DNA from 3 places in the Streptomyces sp. NPDC004658 genome. Region 1 is predicted to be linked to each of the others. Evidence: riboswitches for the same ligand, from Rfam matches in the RefSeq annotation. Region 1 holds a riboswitch; each other region holds the start of a gene.

What was found. A riboswitch is a leader RNA that binds a small molecule or an ion and turns the genes downstream of it on or off. The one in region 1 is predicted to bind cyclic di-AMP.
Region 2: linked by a shared signal. The riboswitch ahead of ABZV94_RS05790 (transglycosylase family protein) and the one ahead of ABZV94_RS03255 (M23 family metallopeptidase) in region 1 are both predicted to bind cyclic di-AMP.
Region 3: linked by a shared signal. The riboswitch ahead of ABZV94_RS31470 (M23 family metallopeptidase) and the one ahead of ABZV94_RS03255 (M23 family metallopeptidase) in region 1 are both predicted to bind cyclic di-AMP.

What each region holds. Positions count from the first base shown of each region.
Region 1 covers NZ_JBEXKG010000004.1:59,384-64,184, reverse strand. Annotated here, with positions in the region: gene ABZV94_RS03265 (pitrilysin family protein) at 1-150, shown strand, start outside; gene ABZV94_RS03260 (pitrilysin family protein) at 147-1,535, shown strand; cyclic di-AMP (ydaO/yuaA leader) riboswitch at 1,773-1,933, shown strand; gene ABZV94_RS03255 (M23 family metallopeptidase) at 1,946-2,701, shown strand; gene ABZV94_RS03250 (GntR family transcriptional regulator) at 2,898-3,584, shown strand; gene ABZV94_RS03245 (HPr family phosphocarrier protein) at 3,790-4,071, opposite strand; gene ABZV94_RS03240 (GNAT family N-acetyltransferase) at 4,250-4,801, shown strand, end outside.
Region 2 covers NZ_JBEXKG010000008.1:68,885-73,685, reverse strand. Annotated here, with positions in the region: gene ABZV94_RS05795 (transglycosylase family protein) at 1-892, shown strand, start outside; cyclic di-AMP (ydaO/yuaA leader) riboswitch at 1,076-1,247, shown strand; gene ABZV94_RS05790 (transglycosylase family protein) at 1,252-1,950, shown strand; gene eno (phosphopyruvate hydratase) at 2,250-3,536, shown strand; gene ABZV94_RS05780 (septum formation initiator family protein) at 3,642-4,118, shown strand; gene ABZV94_RS05775 (DUF501 domain-containing protein) at 4,168-4,728, shown strand; gene ABZV94_RS05770 (Ppx/GppA phosphatase family protein) at 4,725-4,801, shown strand, end outside.
Region 3 covers NZ_JBEXKG010000131.1:6,933-11,733, forward strand. Annotated here, with positions in the region: gene ABZV94_RS31465 (aldo/keto reductase) at 1-552, opposite strand, end outside; gene ABZV94_RS31470 (M23 family metallopeptidase) at 626-1,663, opposite strand; cyclic di-AMP (ydaO/yuaA leader) riboswitch at 1,675-1,840, opposite strand; gene ABZV94_RS31475 (PP2C family protein-serine/threonine phosphatase) at 2,083-3,264, opposite strand; tRNA gene ABZV94_RS31480 (tRNA-Met) at 3,389-3,462, shown strand; gene ABZV94_RS31485 (dihydrofolate reductase family protein) at 3,554-4,684, opposite strand; gene ABZV94_RS31490 (MarR family transcriptional regulator) at 4,786-4,801, shown strand, end outside.

The DNA of each region.
Region 1 (4,801 bases):
CGCCTGCGGCCCGACAACCGCGCGGTCCTCGTCTACGAGCCGAAGTCCCCGGAGGCCGTCGAGGACGCCAAGATCCCCGAGGACCCCGAGCAGGAAGCGACCGTAGAGGCGGGCCGCGACGAGACCGAGAACGAGGAGACGGCCCAGTGACCGAGCTCGCCACCATGGACTTCCACCCCCAGCCGCAGCCCGGCGAGGCCAAGCCGTGGGCGTTCCCGGCGCCCGAGCGCGGCACCCTCGACAACGGTCTGACCGTGCTGCGCTGCCACCGCCCGGGCCAGCAGGTCGTCGCCGTCGAGGTGCTGCTGGACGCCCCGCTGGACGCCGAGCCGGCCGGCCTGGACGGCGTCGCCACGATCATGGCGCGGGCCTTCTCCGAGGGCACCGACAAGCACTCCGCCGAGGAGTTCGCCGCCGAGCTGGAGCGCGCGGGTGCCACCCTCGACGCGCACGCCGACCACCCCGGCGTGCGACTCAGCCTGGAGGTCCCGGCCTCCCGCCTGGCCAAGGGCCTCGGCCTGCTCGCCGACGCCCTGCGCGCGCCCGCCTTCGCGACGAGCGAGGTGGAGCGGCTGGTCCGCAACCGCCTGGACGAGATCCCGCACGAGCTGGCCAACCCCTCCCGCCGGGCCGCCAAGGAACTCTCCAAGGAGCTGTTCCCCGCGAACTCGCGGATGTCCCGTCCGCGCCAGGGCACCGAGGAGACGGTCGAGAAGATCGACGCGGCGGCGGTACGCGCCTTCTACGACCGTCATGTGCGGCCCGCCACGGCCACCGTGGTCGTCGTCGGCGACCTGACCGGCGCCGACCTGGACGCGCTGCTGGGTGACACCCTGGGCGAGTGGACCGGCACCCCGGGCGAGCCCCGGCCGGTGCCGCCGGTGACCGCCGACGACACCGGGCGCGTGGTCATCGTGGACCGGCCCGGCGCGGTGCAGACCCAGCTGCTCATCGGCCGGATCGGACCCGACCGGCACGACCGGGTGTGGCCCGCCCAGGTGCTCGGCACGTACTGCCTCGGCGGCACCCTCACCTCCCGCCTGGACCGCGTGCTGCGCGAGGAGAAGGGCTACACCTACGGCGTGCGGGCCTTCGGGCAGGTCCTGCGGTCCGCGCCGGACGGCACGGGCGCGGCGATGCTCGCCATCAGCGGCTCCGTGGACACCCCGAACACCGGTCCGGCGCTGGACGACCTGTGGAAGGTGCTGCGCACGGTCGCGGCGGACGGCCTGACCGACGCCGAGCGGGACGTCGCCGTGCAGAACCTGGTCGGTGTGGCGCCGCTGAAGTACGAGACCGCGGCGGCCGTCGCGAGCACGCTGGCCGACCAGGTCGAGCAGCACCTGCCCGACGACTTCCAGGCGACGCTGTACCAGCGGCTGGCGGCCACGGGCACGGTGGAGGCCACCGCGGCCGTCGTGAACGCCTTCCCGGTGGACCGCCTGGTGACCGTCCTCGTCGGTGACGCGTCGCAGATCAAGGCGCCGGTGGAGGCGCTGGGCATCGGTGAAGTGACCGTGGTGGCGGCCGAGTAGACGCGGCCGTGGCGGCGGCCGGCCGACGGCACGCGCGCGTGGGGCCCTGACGACCTACGGGTCGTCAGGGCCCCACGCTGTTCCACTCCCTCCCTCAGATGCCCGTTTTGGGACGGAGGTTGCCTGTCTGCCCTGTGGGATGCGCTACAAAAGCCGGGTTGCGTTTGAGGATTGACAGCGTGCCTGCGTAGCTTCGTCCGGGCTGTTCGTCAGGCAGTGCGCCGCACCCGCGGCAGCGGACAGTCATCGCCGAGTCCCCGTACGGCGCGAGCCAGGGGAGCCGGGGACCCACCGTCCCTGGGGTGAATCGGGCGCCCGCGCGGTTGCGAGGGGGCCCGTAGGAGACCTTCCTGCTCCGAACCCGTCAGCTAACCCGGTAGGCGAGAGGGAAGGAAAGGACCAGCCACTTCATGGCGTTCATGTGCGCCACCGGTAAGCACCGCAAGCCCGGCCGGGTCAAGCGGACGACCGTTCAGGCGGCCGGCGTCGCGGCCCTCACCACCACCGGTGTGATCGGCACCCTCGCCGCCTCCCCGGCGCTCGCCGCGGAGAACTCCACGGAGCAGACCGGCCTCACCCCGGTCGTCGCCGTGTCCGACGACGTCGCCGACGAGATCGGCGCGCAGGCCGCCGCGCAGCAGCAGGCCGCCGAGCAGAAGGCGGCCGAGGAGGCCGCGGCCAAGGCGGCGGCCGAGCGGGCCCAGGAGATCCGCGCCGCCAAGGCCCGGGCCGCCCGTGAGGCCGAGCGCAAGCGGCTGAACGCCTTCGTCCCCCCGATCGCGCACTCGTACGTCTCCACCGCCTACCGGGCCAGCAGCTCCCTGTGGTCCTCCGGTGCGCACACCGGCGTCGACTTCCACGCGGCGAGCGGCACGGCGGTCCACGCGGTGGGTTCCGGCACGGTGGTCTCCACGGGCTGGGGCGGCGCGTACGGCAACCAGATCGTGATCCGCATGGCCGACGGCATGTACACCCAGTACGGGCACCTGTCGTCCATCGGGGTCACGGTGGGCCAGAAGGTCGTCCCGGGCCAGCAGATCGGCCTGTCCGGCGCCACCGGCAACGTCACGGGCCCGCACCTCCACTTCGAGGCGCGCACGACCCCCGACTACGGCTCGGACGTCGACCCCGTCGCCTACCTCCGCAAGCACGGCGTGCACCTCTGACACCGACCGCACGACTGTGCGAAGCCCCGGCTCACCGAGCCGGGGCTTTCGTGTTTTTCGCGGTGTCCGCGGGTCCGTTGTCCAAAAAATAGCCATGGATTAGGGGCTGCCGTCGGAAATTCTGGCTCATTGGAATAGAGTCACGGAACACACGTCCATCGTCGACGTTTCACGGGGATTAAGACGGAGGTCGGTCATGCGTATTCCGGCGCACTCGGTGTGCACGGCCATCCGGGACGACATCGTCGCGGGTGTCTACGAGCGCGGCAGCCGCCTGACCGAGGAAGTCCTGGCCCGCCGCTACGGCGTCTCCCGCGTCCCCGTGCGCGAGGCCCTGCGCACCCTGGAGGCCGAGGGCTTCGTGGTGACGCGCCGGCACGCGGGCGCGTGCGTGGCCGAGCCGACCGAGCAGGAGGCCGCCGACCTCCTGGAGATGCGGACGCTGCTGGAGCCGCTGGGCGCCGCGCGGGCCGCGCAGCGGCGCACCGAGGCCCATCTGAAGGTGCTGCGGGGCCTGGTCCGGCTGGGCCAGGAGCGGGCCCGCAGGGGCAGCAACGAGGATCTGCGCTCGCTGGGCGGCTGGTTCCACGAGACGCTCGCCCAGGCCTCCGGCAGCCCCTCGCTGACCTCGGTGCTCACCCAGTTGCGGCACAAGATCGCCTGGATGTACACGGTGGAGGCGCCGGCCGGTCCGGTGGAGTACTGGACGGAGCACGGCGCCATCGTGGACGCGGTGGCGCGTGGCGACGCCGAGCGCGCGCGGGCGCTCACGGCGCTGCACGCCGAGCGCGCGACGGGCGCGCACCGGCTGCGCCTTTCCTCCGCCGCGGAGCGCGTGAGGACTTCGCAACACGTCGTAAACATGTCGGGCCCGCGGCATTAACAAGCGCACCGTATACAAAGAAGAGTGATTTCCGGGCGGGGTATTTCGTGCTGCCCGAATTCCTCGTGCCTGAATTCCCCGGAGTTCGCCGGGGAGGCGGTGGGTCCTTAAATCGAGGGCCCATCGTGCCGACTGCGCCCGCATACGGCGAAGCCGCGCCGCCCCGAAAGGCGAACGCGGCTCCGGCGCTCTGTGCGGTGGGCGCTCAGACGGTCTCGGGCAGCTCTTCCAGGCCCTCGGAGACCAGCTTGGCCAGACGGTCCAGGGCGGCGTCCGCGCCCTCGGCGTCGGAGGCGAGGACGATCTCCTCGCCGCCCTGGGCACCCAGGCCCAGGACGGCCAGCATGGAGGCCGCGTTGACGGGGTCGCCCCCGGCCTTGGCGATCGTCACCGGGACGCCTGTGGCCGTGGCGGCTCGGACGAAGATGGAGGCGGGGCGGGCGTGGAGGCCCTCGGCCCAGCCGACGTTGACGCGGCGCTCAGCCATGTGTTGCTGCCCTTCGGTGTTCAGGGTTGTCTAGACCAGTTTCCCATATCGTGAAGCGTGTCCGGAGCGGACCTTTCGTCCCCTCCGGTGTGGCACCGGACCGCGGCCTCGGTCCGGCTTCCCGTCCTCCACAGACTGCCTCGCGCCGTTGTCCGACGCGAGCCGTACTCTGGGGCCCATGCAGACCTCGGCGGACCGGCAGGACCGGCACCAGTACCCCGCCCACTGGGAGGCGGACGTGGTGCTGCGCGACGGTGGCACCGCGCGCATCAGGCCCATCACCGTTGATGACGCCGACCGCCTGGTCAGTTTCTACGAGCAGGTCTCGGACGAGTCGAAGTACTACCGCTTCTTCGCGCCGTACCCACGGCTCTCCGCCAAGGACGTCCACCGCTTCACGCACCACGACTTTGTGGACCGGGTGGGACTCGCGGCCACCATCGGCGGCGAGTTCATCGCCACCGTACGCTATGACCGCATCGGCACCGACGGCATGCCCGCCTCCGCGCCCGCCGACGAGGCCGAGGTCGCCTTCCTGGTGCAGGACGCCCACCAGGGCCGCGGGGTCGCCTCCGCCCTGCTGGAGCACATCGCGGCCGTCGCGCGCGAGCGGGGCATCCGCCGCTTCGCCGCCGAGGTGCTGCCCGCCAACAGCAAGATGATCAAGGTGTTCACGGACGCGGGCTACACCCAGAAGCGCAGCTTCGAGGACGGCGTCGTCCGCCTGGAG
Region 2 (4,801 bases), on a different contig from region 1:
CGACACCGGCAACGGGTACTACGGCGGCCTCCAGATCTCGCAGGAGGACTGGAACGCGTACGGCGGCGGCCGGTACGCGGCCAGCCCCGACCAGGCGAGCCGCAACCAGCAGATCGCCGTCGCCGAGAAGATCCTCGCCGACAAGGGCACCACCCCGTGGGCCACCTGTGCCCTGCTGTCCGGCCTGACCGAGGACTCGGGCTCGACGCACGTCGACACGGGCGTCGGAGGCTCCGGTGGCACGGGCGCTGCGGGCGACTCGTCCGGATCGGCGGGCCACTCCGGTACGTCCGGTTCCTCCGGCAGTCCCGACTCGCCCGGTCTGCCGGATTCGTCGCCCTCCACCGGTGCGGGCTCCGACTCGGGCTCCGGCGCCGGTTCCTCCTCCTCGGACGAGGCCGCCACGCCGAGCGCCAAGCCGGGCAAGGGCGCCGGCACGGCCACCGGTTCCACGGGGACCAACGCCCCCAAGTCCGACAAGTCCGCCGCGCCGGACACCGGCAGCCCGCAGGGAGCCGACAGCTCTCCCTCGGCCGGCCCGGACACCGGCGTCGCGGACAACCCCCAGCAGGCGGCGGGTTCCTGGAGCCTGGTGGACACCGGATCCCTCGGCGGCGGGCGGCACCGCGGAGCGAGCGCCGACGAGAGCGGTGCGGACGAAAGCGTGACAAACGGTCAGAACGCCACGTCTTCCGGCCGGCACGCCTCCCGCGAGACGGACACGTACACCGTCCGCCAGGGCGACACGCTCGCCTCCATCGCCGACTCTCTTGACGTCGACGGCGGGTGGCGCGCGCTGTACGACGGCAACAAGAAGGCCATCGGGGCCGACCCGAACCACATCAGTGCCGGTCAGACCCTGGAAGTCGGGGGCGAAACGGGCGCCGAGTAGCGGGAGTTGACGCCCCACTTAGCGCCCTAATGTCCGCTTTCGGGAAAGTGTGGGATGAGTCTCAGAAGCCCTGATCGTCTTTGAAATTCCGCGGATCACGTGTCTACGGTCGGGACCGCTCGTCACCACGAGCCCCGGCAGCCGCAACGCCGAATCCTGCCAGCGGTTGCCCGGGAACAGTCGTCGCGTCAAGCGCCGTAGGCAGGAGCGGGGGACCCAAGGTAGGTGCCGGGCCCGGCAGTTGATGCCGGAACCGGCTTGGGGTGAAGCCGCATCCGCGCAAGCGGAGTGCGGCCGGGCAACTCAACCGGCCCGAACCCGACAGCTCACCTCGCAGGCGTCGGTGAGGGGATCGATCCATGCTGTTTTCCAGCAAGGGCAAGCACCGTCGTCCGGCCAAGGCCGTCCGCGCCATCGCGCTCGCCGGTGTCACCGGTGCCGCCGTCGCCGCCCCGCTGATGGCGGCCGGCAACGCCTCCGCCGCCACCGCCTCCCAGTGGGACGCGGTCGCCCAGTGCGAGTCCGGTGGCAACTGGTCCATCAACACCGGCAACGGCTACTACGGCGGTCTGCAGTTCTCCGCCTCCACCTGGGCCGCGTACGGCGGCACCGCCTACGCCCCGCAGGCCAACCAGGCCAGCAAGGCGCAGCAGATCGCCGTCGCCGAGAAGGTCCTCTCCGCTCAGGGCAAGGGCGCCTGGCCGGTCTGCGGCACGGGCCTGTCCAGCACCCCGTACAACGGCTCCGCGCCGAGCACCTCCACGAACTCGGGCGGCTCCACCAGCACCCGCTCCACCGAGCAGCAGACCGCCTCCCGCTCCGCCGAGCGCCCGGCCGCGAGCCCGAGCAAGGGGCAGAGCAAGACCGTCACCACCCCGACCGGCAAGAAGGTCAAGAAGGGCGACGGCGAGTACAAGGTCGTCACCGGTGACACGCTCAGCTCCATCGCCGAGCAGCACCACGTGCAGGGCGGCTGGCAGAAGCTGTTCGAGCTGAACAAGGACATCGTCGAGGACGCCAACCTGATCTACCCGGGTCAGCAGCTCCACCTGAAGTGACACCCCGCTCGTGGCCCGCGCGTTCGCGCGGGCCGCGGTGAAGGCCCCCGTGCGGGCCGTCCCCCCGTCCCCACGGGCTCCCCGCCCCGGTGCGTGTTCCCCCGTACGCACCGGGGCGGGGCCTTTTTGCGCCCACCATCCCCGGACCCTTTGTTTCGGCGAGAAACAAAAGGTACCGTCGGCTTGTCCACGGGGCGGTCGGTCGGTGGCCGACGCCCCCGGGACGGTTAGGCTCTAGTCGCAAGGCACAGCCGTAAGGCACACCGCCCCGCACTTCCAGCGTCACATCCAAGAAGGAGATGCTCGTGCCGTCCATCGACGTCGTCGTAGCCCGGGAAATCCTGGACTCCCGAGGCAACCCCACGGTCGAGGTCGAGGTCGGCCTCGACGACGGCAGCACGGGTCGTGCCGCCGTCCCGTCCGGCGCCTCGACCGGCGCCTTCGAGGCCATCGAGCTCCGCGACGGCGACCCGAACCGCTACCAGGGCAAGGGCGTCGAGAAGGCCGTCCTCGCCGTGATCGAGCAGATCGGTCCGGAGCTGGTCGGTTACGACGCCACCGAGCAGCGCCTGATCGACCAGGCCATGTTCGACCTGGACGCCACCGACAACAAGGGCTCCCTCGGCGCCAACGCCATCCTCGGCGTCTCGCTCGCCGTCGCCCACGCCGCCTCCGAGGCCAGCGACCTCCCCCTCTTCCGCTACCTGGGCGGCCCGAACGCGCACCTGCTGCCGGTGCCGATGATGAACATCCTGAACGGCGGCTCGCACGCCGACTCCAACGTGGACATCCAGGAGTTCATGATCGCCCCGATCGGCGCGGAGTCCTTCTCCGAGGCCCTGCGCTGGGGCACCGAGGTCTACCACACCCTGAAGAAGGTCCTGAAGAGCAAGGGCCTGTCCACCGGCCTCGGCGACGAGGGCGGCTTCGCCCCGAACCTCGGCTCCAACCGCGAGGCCCTCGACCTCATCCTGGAGGCCGTCAAGGAGGCCGGCTACGCCCCCGGCGAGCAGATCGCCCTCGCGCTCGACGTGGCCGCCTCCGAGTTCTACAAGGACGGCAAGTACCTCTTCGAGGGCAAGGAGCGCTCCGCCGCCGAGATGACGGAGTACTACGAGGAGCTCGTGGCGGCCTACCCGCTCGTCTCCATCGAGGACCCGCTGTTCGAGGACGACTGGGCCGGCTGGAAGGTCATCACCGACAAGCTCGGCGACAAGGTCCAGCTGGTCGGCGACGACCTGTTCGTCACCAACCCCGAGCGCCTCGCCCGCGGCATCGAGGAGGGCGCCGCCAACGCCCTGCTGGTCAAGGTCAACCAGATCGGCTCGCTGACCGAGACCCTGGACGCCGTCGAGCTGGCCCAGCGCAACGGCTTCAAGTGCATGATGTCGCACCGCTCCGGCGAGACCGAGGACGTCACCATCGCCGACCTGGCCGTCGCCACCAACTGCGGCCAGATCAAGACCGGTGCCCCGGCCCGCTCCGAGCGCGTCGCCAAGTACAACCAGCTGCTGCGCATCGAGGAGATCCTCGACGACGCGGCGGTGTACGCCGGCCGCAGCGCGTTCCCGCGCTTCAAGGGCTGAGCCTTCCCGGGTTAAGTCCTAGCCAGTCGTACGTACGTCCCCGTACTCGGTCCCGTACCGTGTCCGGGGACGTACGCACGTGTGACAGGGGAGGCGGAGAGCCAGATGGCCGTGAAGGACCGGGACCGTTTCTCCACCGCGACCAGGCTGCGGCTGCTCGGTGAGCAGACCGCGGCCCGTGTCTACCGCTCCCAGACCAAGCGGCAGGCCCGCCGCTCCCGGCTGACCGGCCGGGCGGCCCTGCTCGCGCTGGTGCTGTGCACGATGATCGTCGCCCTCGCCTATCCCATGCGGCAGTACGTCTCCCAGCGCGCGCAGATCGCCGACCTCCAGCGGCAGCGGGAGCAGGCCCGCCAGCGCGTCGAGCAGCTGCGCGACCTGAAGGCGCGCTGGCAGGACGACGCCTACGCCGAGCAGCAGATCCGCCGCCGGCTGCACTACGTGATGCCCGGCGAGACCGGGTACGTGGTCGTGGACCCGGGCGCGGCCAGGCAGTCCCGGGCCGACCTCGGGGCCGCCCACCGGCCCTGGTACGCGAACGTCTGGGACGGCGTCGACAAGGCCGACGCCTCCGACCAGTGACCGGCCCGCCCGGTCCGGCAACCGACAGCAACCCACCCTGAAAGCAGTCATGGAAACCCCTCCGCCGCCCACTCCGCGCACCGAGCCCACCGACGCGGACGTAGAGGCCTTCAAGCAGCAGCTGGGCCGCCCGCCGCGGGGCCTCAGGGCCATCGCCCACCGCTGCCCGTGCGGTCAGCCGGACGTCGTGGAGACGGCGCCGCGCCTGCCCGACGGCACGCCCTTCCCGACGCTGTACTACCTGACGTGCCCGAAGGCGTCCTCCGCCATCGGCACGCTGGAGGCGAACGGCGTGATGAAGGAGATGACCGAGCGGCTGGGGCGCGACCCCGAGCTGGCCGCCGCGTACCGGGCCGCGCACGAGGACTACATCCGGCGCCGGGACGAGATCGAGGTGTTGCAGGGCTTTCCGAGCGCGGGCGGCATGCCGGACCGGGTCAAGTGCCTGCACGTGCTCGTCGCCCACTCGCTGGCCGCCGGGCCGGGCGTGAACCCGCTCGGCGACGAGGCCCTGGCCATGCTGCCGGAGTGGTGGCGCAAGGGCGCCTGCGTGACGCTGGACAGCGGCGAGGGGGACGTGCACGACGACAGCGAGGGGGACGAGCAGTGACCCGCGTGGCCGCCATCGACTGCGGTACCAACTCCATCCGCCTGCTGGTGGCGGACGCCGACCCGGCGACGGG
Region 3 (4,801 bases), on a different contig from region 1:
GTAGTGCGGCTGGAGGGCGACGTAACGGGCGAGGCCCTCGCGGTCGGAGAAGTCGAGGGAGGCCCGCAGGCGCTCGGGGCTGATGTTGGAGGCGGCGATGTGCCGGACCTTTCCGGCCCTCACCAGCTCGTCCAGCGCGCCGATGATCTCCTCGACCGGCACCTCGGGCTTGTCGAAGTGGGTGTAGTAGAGGTCGATGTAGTCGGTGTCCAGGCGGCGCAGGGAGGCGTCGGCGGCGGCCTTGATGTTGGCGGCGGACAGGCCCTGGTACTCCGGGTGCTGGCTCACCTTGGTGGCGATGACGATGTCGGAGCGGTTGCCGCGGGCCTTGACCCACTTGCCGATGATCGTCTCCGACTCGCCGCCCTGGTTGCCCTCGATCCAGGCGGAGTAGGAGTCGGCGGTGTCGATGAAGTTGCCGCCCGCGGCGGTGTAGGCGTCGAGGACGGCGAAGGAGGTCTGCTCGTCGGCGGTCCAGCCGAAGACGTTGCCGCCGAGGGACAGCGGGAAGACCTCTAGATCGGAAGAGCCGAGTTTACGAAGTGACGTCATACGTCATGCCAACACCGGCGGTGGGTGATCGCATCCCACCGCCGGGGCCGAATTCCCTCGCGGGCCGCGGCCGTCAGGGGGTGAGGCCCTTGCCGCGCAGCCACGCCATCGGGTCGATGCCGGTGGGCTGGCCGTCGGGGTGGACCTCCAGGTGCAGGTGCGGGCCGGTGACGTTGCCGGTCGCGCCGACGCGGCCGATGACCTCGCCGGTGGTGACCTTCTGGCCGACGGAGACGCTGATCGAGGACTGGTGGCAGAACCACAGCTCGGTGCCGTCGTCCAGGGTCAGGATCGTGCGGTAGCCGTAGGAGCCGGCCCAGCCCGCCTCGGTGATCGTGCCGCTGTGCACGGCCTTGATCAGGGTGCCGGTGGGAGCGGCGAAGTCGAGACCGGTGTGGTAGCCGGAGGACCACATCGAGCCGGCCTGGCCGAAGGTCGACGTGATCGTGTACGAGGAGGTGGGCAGCGTGTACTGCGCGGCCAGCTTGGCCAGCCGCTCCTCCTCGGCCTTCTTCGCGGCGGCGGCCTCCGCCTTCTCCTTGGCCGCTGCGGCCTGGGCGGCGGCCTCCTTCTCGGCCTGGGCGGCGGCGTCGGCGCTCTGCTTCTCGGCGGCGGCGACCGCGGCGGCGGTGGCCTTGCTCTCGGCCTGGCCCCGCTGCTGCTCGGCCTGGGCCATGATGCGGTTGCGCAGCGCCTCGCCCGCGTCGGCGGTGTCCTCACCGGCGGTCGTGGTGACACCGACGCGGCTCAGCGTGGCGGTCGCGGCCTGGGCCGGGTGGGAGTCGGCGGAGCCGTCGCCGAAGAGGGAGCCGACCGAGGGCAGGTCCGGCAGGGAGAGGGAGACCGGCGGCTTGCCGGTGTTGGCGCTGGCCATGCCGCCCGCGCCGACCGCGGCCATGACGCCGACGCCCAGCACGGTGGAGCTGCGCGCGAAGCCGCCGCGCTGCTTGGCGACGCGGTGCCGGCCGCGCACCGGGGCGATGGACTCCTCGGTGGGGTTCCACTCCTCCCAGGGGCCCTCCTCGGCGTGGTGGGCGCCGTACCCGAAGGTCTCGGGCTCGCGCTGTGCCGGTATGAACGGGGCTTCTGGGACAGGCCGGTTGGACGCCACGGAGGCGTGCTCCTTTCCTTCCTTTCGCCTACCGGGTTAGCTGACGGGTTCGGAGCAGGAAGGTCTCCTACGCGCGTATACCGGTCGAGGGCTCCGTGAGCCGACGACGGCATCCGCGTGATTCACCCCAGGGTGGTGGTTCCCCGGTTCCCTTGCGGGATTCGGCGCGTGCGCACGGAGCCGCCTCTTGTGACGGCTGTGACGACCGCGCTGCGTTATCGAACGTTAATAGACCTGCCAGTCACTTTCCAAGCCGTTCGGCGTGATCATTCCCGTCTTTACCGGTGAAGTTATCGGCCACTACCCCGCCAAAACGGGCGAGTTGACCGAGCGTCGGCCCCGTTCAGCAGTCACTTTCGGTTTTGATGGTGACTCAGATGTGATGCGCACGGCGCTCACCCGGTCACCTTCGGTGACGTTCAGGGCCGCCGTACGGCGAGCAGCGCCATGTCGTCCGTCATGCCGCCCCCGGAGTGCCGGCGCACCTCCTCGGCGAGCCGGCCGACCAGCGCGGCCGGACCGGCGAAGGTGCGCCCGGCGAGCCGTCGTGCGGGGTCGTAGAAACGGCCGTGGGCGTCCCGGGCCTCGGACAGGCCGTCGGTGTGCAGCAGCAGGGTCGCGCCGCTCGGGAAGGCGGTCTCGGTGGCCCGGTCCGGCCACATGCCGAGGTCGCCCATGCCGAGCGGCAGCGCGGGCTCCTCGGGGGCGAGGGTGCGCAGGGTGCCGTCGGCGTGCAGCAGCAGCGGCGGCGGATGGCCGCGGTTGACGATCCGTACCACGCCGTCTTCGTGCGGGAGTTCGGCGAGGACCGCGGTGGTGAACCCCTCGAAGGCGTCGATCCCGTCGCGCCGGGTGCCCTCGCGGGCCAGTGCCCGCTCCAGCCGCTCGGCGACCGCCTCCAGCGTGGCCTCCTGCTCGGCCGCCTCCCGGAACGCGCCGATCACCACGGCCACGGCGGCGACCGCGCCCATGCCCTTGCCGCGCACGTCCCCGACGACCAGCCGGACGCCGTACGGGCTGTCCTGCACCGCGTACAGGTCGCCGCCGATGAAGGCGTCCTGCCGTGCCGCCTCGTAGCAGGCGGCGATCTCGTAGCCGCCGATCCGCTCGTCCGGCTCCGGCAGGACGGCCCGCTGGGCGGCCTCGGCGATCTCCCGGGCGGAGGCGAGCCGCCGGTCGCCCCGGCGGACCACCCGGTTGATGGCGACGGCCAGCAGGGCGACCGTGGCGACGGTGACCACGTCGGTGAGGGTGCCCACGGCCGGATGGGCCCCGGCGTGCGTGTGCACGGCGTAGGCGGCGGCGAGGGAGGCGAGGCCGGTCAGCACGGTGGTGCGCAGCGACGACAGGGGCGCGGCGACCAGCGGGGCCGCGGTGAAGAAGGGGACGGCGGTGAAGTCGTCCGGGGCGAGCAGGCCGTACAGGACACCGCCGACGATGAGGAGGGCGGGCAGGGCGCGGGCCTGCGTACGGGGGCTCGGGCGGCGGCGGGCACGCACCGGCACCGGCTCGTCGCCGAGGCCCGGGTCGGGCACGGGATCGCCGGGGAGCCGGCCGCCCGCCCTGGCGTACGGGCTCTCCTCCACCTTTCCAGGGCGCACCGCGTGTCTCCCACTTGTCCGACGTACCTCCAGGTTTCCGGGCCCCGGGGCGGGCGGCGACCGGGGTGGACCGAAAGGGGTGTGCGAGCGGTCCCGCGCATGGCGTACACTGGAGTCACAACGACGCGGGGTGGAGCAGCTCGGTAGCTCGCTGGGCTCATAACCCAGAGGTCGCAGGTTCAAATCCTGTCCCCGCTACTGAAGGGTCAGGGCCCGGAATCCACTGGATTCCGGGCCCTGAGCCGTTTCCGGCCCGCCCACCAGGCGCCCCCGGCGGACGGGCCGGCGCTCACAGCAAGTGGGCGTTCGGCGCCTTGGCGAGCTCCTCCAGCTCGCCAAGCACCACGACCCGCGCACCTCCGGCGACAAGCAGCCCCGTCCCGTCGGCCGCGTGGACGAAGGTGTCCGGCTCACGCCACGCGGTGACCACCCTCCGCACCCCTGCCCGCAGGATCAGCTCGGCGCAGGGCGCCGGCCGGGACGCGCGCCGGGCGCAGGGCTCCAGGCTGCTGTACACCGTGGCACCGGCCAGCCGCGCATCGCCCGCGTCGATCTTCGCGAGAGCCGCCTCCTCCGCGTGCACGACGGGATCGGCGCCCTCCCGTGAATGGCCCCGGGCCAGCTCCGTGCCGTCGGCGGCGACGACCACCGCGCCGACGCTGAACGCCGTCTCCGACGGCGGGCACAGCGCCGCCAGCTCGCAGGCGGTCCGCAGCCAGTGGCGGTCGGCGGCCGTGGCGACCTCCCCGGTGCCGGGTGCCGTGGGCGCGTACCGCATGAGCACGACGTCCTCGATCCGGCGGGTGTCGAGCAGGCGCAGCCGTCCGGGCTGGTAGGCCCCGGGCCCGAACAGGCGCGGGGCCGCGGGGTCGCCGACGAACAGCGGGGCGAGGACCAGCTGGAGTTCGTCGGCGAGACCCTGGTGCAGGAGCTGGGTGTGGACCGTGCCGCCGCCCTCGACCATCAGGCGGCCGACGCCGCGCACGTCGTGCAGGTGCTCCAGCAGGGCCCGCCAGTGCAGGGCGGGGCCGAGCGGGACGACGTCGGCGGTGCGGCCGAGGAGGCGGGCGGCGCGCTCGGCGCCCCGGTCGGTGCTGTAGACGATCTTGTCGCCGCCGGTGTGCCAGAAGTTGGCCTCCGGGTCGAGGTCGCCGGTGGCGGTGACCGTGACCTTCAGCGGGTACTCCGGCCTGCCCTCCGCGACCCGGGCCGCGCGCCGCTCGGCCGAGTTCACCAGCAGGCGGGGATTGTCGGCGCGGATCGTGCCGGCGCCGACGAGGATCGCGTCGACCGAGGCCCGTACCGCGTCGACCCGGTCGAAGTCGGCCGGGCTCGACAGCAGCAGGCGCTCGGGGCCGGTGTCGTCCAGATAGCCGTCGAGGGAGACGGCGGCGGACAGCAGCACGTACGGCAGGGGCATCGGCGCCCTCTCTTCCGGAGGCGGACAGGGTGGCACGGGACGGGCGGACTCGTCCGCGCGAACGGTCTTGGTTCAAGTTTTAAACAACTTACACTGGCGGCATGACGACCCGCTGGC